DNA from 3 places in the Pseudarthrobacter sp. efr-133-R2A-89 genome. Region 3 is predicted to be linked to each of the others. Evidence: predicted binding sites of a transcription regulator. Region 3 holds the regulator's gene; each other region holds the start of a gene.
What was found. The regulator LexA, encoded in region 3, represses DNA repair genes until DNA is damaged. The targets are predictions, from matches to a motif close to TCGAACANNTGTTCGA.
Positions count from the first base shown of each region.

Region 1: a site for LexA is predicted at 969-984, ahead of QRM95_RS11015 (LexA family protein). Genes of this name have one in related genera too.
Region 2: a site for LexA is predicted at 1,036-1,051, ahead of QRM95_RS01860 (DUF6504 family protein). Genes of this name have one in related genera too.

Region 1 is NZ_JARVSE010000005.1:399,437-401,698, forward strand. Features, by position in the region: gene QRM95_RS11005 (hypothetical protein) at 1-188, opposite strand, end outside; gene QRM95_RS11010 (hypothetical protein) at 185-595, opposite strand; gene QRM95_RS11015 (LexA family protein) at 998-1,453, shown strand; gene QRM95_RS11020 (Y-family DNA polymerase) at 1,469-2,262, shown strand, end outside.
Region 2 is NZ_JARVSE010000001.1:410,917-413,178, forward strand. Features, by position in the region: gene QRM95_RS01855 (DNA polymerase III subunit alpha) at 1-679, opposite strand, end outside; gene QRM95_RS01860 (DUF6504 family protein) at 676-999, opposite strand; gene QRM95_RS01865 (hypothetical protein) at 1,132-1,521, shown strand; gene QRM95_RS01870 (chorismate mutase) at 1,530-1,850, opposite strand; gene QRM95_RS01875 (VOC family protein) at 1,870-2,262, shown strand, end outside.
Region 3 is NZ_JARVSE010000007.1:43,846-46,107, reverse strand. Features, by position in the region: gene QRM95_RS13430 (ATP-dependent DNA helicase) at 1-981, shown strand, start outside; gene lexA (transcriptional repressor LexA) at 1,014-1,742, opposite strand; gene QRM95_RS13420 (LysM peptidoglycan-binding domain-containing protein) at 2,156-2,262, shown strand, end outside.

The DNA of each region.
Region 1 (2,262 bases), on a different contig from region 3:
TTCTCGGCGCTCTGCTGCGGGGCCTCATCCTTCTCCGGCGTGTCCTGCTCCGGCTCCGCCGGCTGTGCCCCTTCCTGGGCCCGCTTCAGGCCCTCGCTCCCGCCGGTCCGGTACGCATCGAGGAAGGACGTGTCGACGTCCATCAGCTCGTCGGTGGACGGCATGATCTCGTTCAGCCCCTGGCTCACGTCAGCTCCCCGTTCTCCTCGTCCAGCAGATAGTTGTCGCCCCTGGTCAGCCCGAGCAGGGAATCGAAGCCCATGGTCACGACCCGCTCGAGGTTGGCGTTGTTCGTCGAAAGCGCCTTGAGCTCGTCGACGACCTGGTTGATACGCGCGGTGAGCAGATCAGGGATGTCGAAGTCGAGATTCTCGCGCCGGATCTTCTCGGCGATCGCCTCGGCGTAGTACTCGTTGGCGGAGGGGTAGCCGCGCCGCTGCGCCCAGTACTCCGCCCGCTGCTTCTCGTCCGAGGACAGGCGGGTAAAGACCCGCTCCCTGCGGTCGCTGCCGTTCTGGTCGATGCTCGGTCCACCGGACCTGGTCGCAGCCCGCGCAGCGGGAGGCGCAGCCTTCGGCTCGTCGACGACGGTCATGTCTGGCCTCTCCTGTCATATTCGACTGATGTACGAGTCCATTCTAACGTCATTCGATTGTCTGTCACGAATGATTGGGCAATGACTTGTGACAGACCTTTGCGGAGAGGTCGGGCAGAGAGGTGGAGTCATCTGCGTCACCCGGTCAGCGCCTGATCGCGTGTCCCAGGCGGCCTCGGTTCCTCGACCCCAAGGCCGGGGCCGCTGAACGTTGGTTCGCACCTCCCGTTCGTGCGAAAAAGAGAAGGCCCCGACGCGCATGAAGCGCACCGGGGCCTTTATTCCTGCCCGCAGTCCCAGAGCCCAGGCCTGTCCGGTCCGCCCGGCAGTTGCTCCACGTTGCGTGCCGTTCCCGCCCGGGCGTACGATTCCATCGAACATATGTTCGAAAAGGAAGTGGACATGCAGGCCTCGCAGCCAGAACCGTTGGCGCTCGACGAGCCGCTGATACTCCCGTTCGCGCCGGAAGCCGTCGCCTGCGGCTTCCCCAGCCCTGCAGAGGGATATTGGTCCGGGGACCTTGATCTTGTCCAGCACCTGGTCCGGGACCCAACATGTACATTTGTCTGGCGTGCAGCCGGCCATTCCATGACCGGAGCCGGAATCAATGACGGCGACCTGCTGCTCGTGGACCGGGGGATCGATCCCGTTCCGGGCAAGATCGTGATCGCCGTCGTTGACGGCGAATACACCGTCAAGCGGCTGGACGTCATCCAGGGACGTACCGTTCTCGTGGCAGAGAACCTTGACTATGCGGACGTCGTTCTCCACGAACACACCGAGATGTCAGTCTGGGGCGTGGTCACATGGATTCTGTCTCCTGCGAAAACCAAACGTGGTGTCAGACCCCGCCTATAGTCTCCAGCCGTGGCAATGACGACTCTCACCCCAGCATCCGATCAAATCGCTCTCGTAGACTGCGTCTCCTTTTACGCCAACGCGGAGCGCGTCTTCGACCCCACGCTGCATGACCGGCCGACCCTTGTCCTCTCGAACAATGACGGCTGTGTGGTTGCCGCGTGCCCGCTGGTGAAGGAGCTCGATCCTGACATCATGGGCAAGCCGTGGTTCAAGATCCGCGGCTGGTGCCAGGCCAAGGGCGTCGAAGCCAGGTCATCGAACTATGAGCTCTATGGCTCGCTGAGTGCACGGGTTGCCACCATTCTGGGCCGCTTCAGTGCGTGGCAGGAAGTGTATTCGATCGACGAAAGCTGGCTGAAGCTGCGGGGCGCTCCTGAAGAACTCGAATCACGGGGACAGGAGATCCGACGGACTGTCCTCCAGCTGACCGGAATTCCTGTCCGCGTCGCGATCGGTCCCACGAAGACCCTCGCCAAGGTAGCGGCTCTCGGCATCAAGAAAAACCCCGCGTTCAATGGAGTTCTCGATCTCCGGCGGTTTTCGGAGGAGCAGCTTGACCGGATCCTTGACTCCCTCCATGTGACTGACCTCTGGGGCGTCGCCGGGCGTAACGGCAAGCGCCTGGCTGCGCTCGGCATCCACACGGCCAGAGAACTGCGTGACGCTGATGCCAAATGGCTCCGCAAACGGTTCTCCGTCGTCATGGAAAGAACCATCCTGGAGCTGCGCGGGCAAAAATGTATCGGGCTGGAGACCCAGCCGCCGGCTGCCAAGGACCAGCTGATCTATTCCAGGAGCTTCTCGCG
Region 2 (2,262 bases), on a different contig from region 3:
CGTCCGCAGCGCAATACCGCACCGCGTTGCTGAGGATGGCGGGGACGTGGTGTTCTTCGGCGAGCCGGAGCATGCGGACAGCATGGGCCGTGCTGAGGGGAAAGCCGGGCGCGCTGAGCTGGGAGACGATTTCTGCAACGACGGTTCCCGCGGGCATGGCATCCAGCCATTGTTTGAAAAGGGTTCGGGGGCGAAGGTAACGCCGTCCCCCCATGGCCCTGCCGACGTCGGAATCCGGTCCAATCAGGACGGTCAGCACCGGCTTGAGCGTTGCAGGGTCGAGGGTCCGGGAGGCCAATTCGGCACGGGTGACAGCCACCGGCACTGTTCCCCCGGCCTTCCCGGAGGTCCTGGCGTGGGCATCGGAAACCAGCCGACACAATGCACGGTACCCCGCGCCATTGTTGTGCCCGCGGGCGAGCACCACCACCCGCCCGGCTACCTGCGTGCGGTGGTCCCCTTCGTCGTCGAAGACCGCAAGGTCCACCCCCACGATGGGGTCGATGCGCGCAGCCATGCAGGCTTTGAGGTGCTTGATGGTGCCGTACAGGCCGTCCCGGTCGGTGCAGGCCAGGGCAGTGGCGCCGTCGCTTGCGGCGGCCTGGACAAGTTCCTCCGGCCAGGAGACGCCGTAATGGGCGCTGAATGCTGTGGAAACGTGAAGGTGGGTGAAGCTCATGCTGTTCTGGGGCGAAGGGCGTCATGGATCCGCAGCAGCCGCCACCGGCCGCTGCCAACATGCCGGGTGAGGTCGAGGGTCAGGGGTTCTGAAGCATTGTTCGCGTCAGCGGGAAGCACCTGGATGCGCCAGATTTCGTGGTCCACCACGCCTGGGCCGCTTCCCAGGGGAGCCCTGGCGTCTTCAGCCCACCACTGCCGGCGTTCATACCACCGGACAGGTTCGGCGCAGATGAGGTAGTCCCGGCCTGCCCACGTTAACGATTCAGGCTGCCCGGAGGTGGAACATGCCACGTCAATGGACTCGCTGAACATGCCCATGCGCGCCTCCCGGACGATACTCCCCAAATGCTTGATTCGAATATGTGTTCGAATAAATAAAGTCTACGCCGGGGAGCCGGCAAAACATAGGCGGGGGTGGACGGACCGTGCGGCAGGGAGCAGGATGATGGCATGAGTACCGATGACGCACTCCTGAAGCAGGCAAGCATCAAGACCCAGGACTCCACTCTGGTGGCCACGTTCAATATTGATGGCGCCATTCCGGGGTCCGGCGCCTACGTGGTGGGCTTGATGGGAGCCACGCCGGACTATTCAACGCAGCGGCGGCTGTGCATTGAATTCATGAACGGGGAGGCCATTGCCTGCTACGCGTTCAACCGGGACCAGGGAATCGAGGAAGACTACGACCTGTCCGGCGTATCCCACTCGGACAGCACCATCACCGGGAGCTTTCCCGCCACGGCCTTGAACGGGCTCGGGAAAGGTCACGTCCTGTCAGCCTTCAGCGAGGCGGACGGACGGGAGTTCCAGCATGGGGTTCCGGTGGAGGAAACCCTGTAGGGGTTTCCTTAGCTGTTTTCCTTATGGATCTTCAGTTCGAGTTCAATGAACGCGGAGATCATGGCCCGGTAGGTTGACTCGACGATGTCCGGGTCAATGTCTTTTTTCTCCGCCGCGGCCCGGACGTGCTCGATGATCCGCTCCACCCGGCCGGGAGCCCGCACCTCGGCGTCGTCGCCTTTGAGGGTGCCGGCGATCCGGATCAGCCGCTCGCGGCGGGCGATGAGGGTGACGATCTGGTCATCCACCTCATCGACTGCGACCCGGACAGCTGCGAGCTGTTCCTTGTCGGCCTGGGCATCCCGTTCGTTTCCTTGAATTGTCGCCATCTTCTGACAGTATCGAAGCATGGAGCCAAGAGTCGACTTTATCTCCCTCGGCGTCCGCAGCGTTGACCGGTCGCGGGCCTTCTACATCGACGGCCTTGGCTGGCCGGTCCACCGTGAGGTTGCCGGGGAGGTGCTGTTCGTCCAGGTGAACCACGGGCTGGTGCTCTCGCTGTGGGACGTCCGGCAGATGCAGGCGGAGGCAGGCGTCAGCCCGCCGGACGGGGTTCCCTGCATCACCCTCAGCCATAACGTGGGGAGCGCCGGGGACGTGGACCGGGTCATGGAAGAGGCTGCAGCGGCGGGGGCAGTCATCATCGCCGAACCCGTCACGCAACCCTGGGGCGGCTACACGGGGTACTTCGCGGATCCTGACGGGTTCCGCTGGGAAGTCGCGTACAACCCCAGCTGGACC
Region 3 (2,262 bases):
GGACGGCAGCTCGCCCGGTCCCGCCTGATGCTGATCCTGGAATTGTGCGAACGGCTGCTGGCTGCCCGGGAGAACCGTGAAGTAGTCTGGTTTTCGCGCGCGAGCACCTTCGACCCCGGCCAGGGCTACTCCCCGCCTGACGAGAATGCACCGGTCCTGGTCAACATCGCACCGCTGTCCGTTGCCGGACGGCTGAGGGAAGGGCTCTTCGCCGGCCACACTGTTGTGCTGACCTCTGCCACCCTGGCCATCGGGTCCGCCTTCGAACCGGCAGCGGGCGGACTGGGACTGATAGGCGACGGAGCTCCCAGCTGGACCGGCGTGGACGTCGGCTCACCCTTCGACTACCCCAAACAGGGCATCCTCTACGTGGCGGGACACCTGCCCAAACCCGGCCGGGGTGTTTCGCCGGAAGCACTGGAGGAGCTCGAAGCGCTCATCAAAGCATCCGGTGGCGGTGCCCTCTGCCTCTTTTCCTCGCGTCGCGCTGCGGAAGAGGCCGCCGACGCCCTGCGGCCCAAGCTCGATATGACCGTGCTCTGCCAAGGCGAGTCAACCATGACCGCCCTGGTCAAGCAGTTCGCCGACGAACCGGACACCTGCCTCTTCGGGACCATGTCCCTGTGGCAGGGGGTAGACGTTCCGGGCGGGTCCTGCCGGCTCGTGGTGATCGACCGGATTCCCTTCCCCAGGCCGGACGACCCCCTCATGACAGCCCGGTCGCGGGCCGTGGCCCAGGCCGGTGGCAACGGTTTCATGTCGGTTTCGGCTACCCACGCGGCCATCCGGCTGGCCCAGGGCGCTGGGCGGCTGATCCGGTCAACCGGCGACAAAGGCGTCGTTGCGGTGCTTGATTCGCGGCTGGCAACCGAACGTTATGCGGGCTTCCTTCGGGCCGCGCTGCCGCCGTTTTGGTCCACTACGGACCGCAGCAAGGCACTGGCCGCCCTCACGAGGCTCGGCGCGGAGGCCTCCGGATAGAGGTCTGCCGCGGCCGAAGGTGACAGGCGGTGTCAGAGTGACCGCAGCACCGAAACCACTTTGCCCATGATGGTCGCGTGGTCGCCCAGGATGGGTTCGTACTGCGTGTTCTGCGGGAGCAGCCAGGTGTGCCCGTCGCGCTGGCGGAAAGTCTTGACGGTTGCTTCGTCATCGAGCAGGGCAGCGACGATGTCACCGTTGACGGCGTCCGCCTGGCGGCGCACCACTACCCAGTCTCCGTCGCAGATGGCGGCGTCCACCATGGAGTCTCCGGCCACCTTGAGCATGAACAGCTCACCCTGGCCGACAAGTTGGCGGGGGAGCGGCATGACATCTTCAACAAGCTGCTCGGCGAGGATGGGACCGCCGGCGGCAATCCGGCCAACCAGTGGAACCATGGCGGTGTCCAGCGCAGTGGGCAGCTCCGTTACGGTGGCGCCGGGTGTCTGCGGCGCTGTCGCGGCAAGCGGCTTCCCGGCGCCGCCGTCGAGCGTGAGGGGCATGAGCACCTCCATGGCCCGCGGCCGCTTCGGGTCGCGCCGGAGGTAGCCCAGCTTTTCCAGCTGGGACAGCTGATGGGTCACGCTGGACAAGCTCGCCAGGCCCACCGTGTCGCCGATCTCGCGCATCGACGGCGGGTAGCCGTTGTCATTGACGGACCGCTGGATGGTCTCGAGGATCTTTTTTTGCCGTGGGGTAAGCCCCTTCGGAGTCCTCTTTGGTTGCGGGGCCGTCTTGCCCCCGGCGGCTGCTGCTGCCATGTTCGCCAATGCCTTTCGCTTGCCGCCGGATCTTCCGCCCCACGCCGTTGGCCGGCGCTGCGTGAAGGGTCGCCGCTGTCATTGTCAGACCCTGCTGTTCAACTTCAGTGGTGGTTGTTCTTGGTTTCCAAGCTAGGCCAGCCACATTGCTTTTTCAAACATTTGTTCTAGCGAGTCTCGACATTGTTCGTTGATAGGTGCTAAAACTTAGTAAGCAAAGTTCGAATATGTGTTCTAACCACTGCATGGCCTGTTCGAAGACCTGGCCGGAAGAGATTGGTATTCCGGCAGGGCAGGCAGGACGGCAGCGGCGGACACCCGGGCAGCACGGCAGGTCCAGGAGGGCTCAGTTCATGTCAGCTTTAACTCTTTCCCGCATTTCCCGTCCGGAATTCCTGGCCGGGGAGCGCCACATGTCCGGCAACCGGCGGATCAGTGCCGGAAGTGCGCCATCACCGGCGCCGCTTCGGTTGACCCGGCGGGGCCGGATCGTCCTGCTGGGAGTGCCGCTGATTCTGCT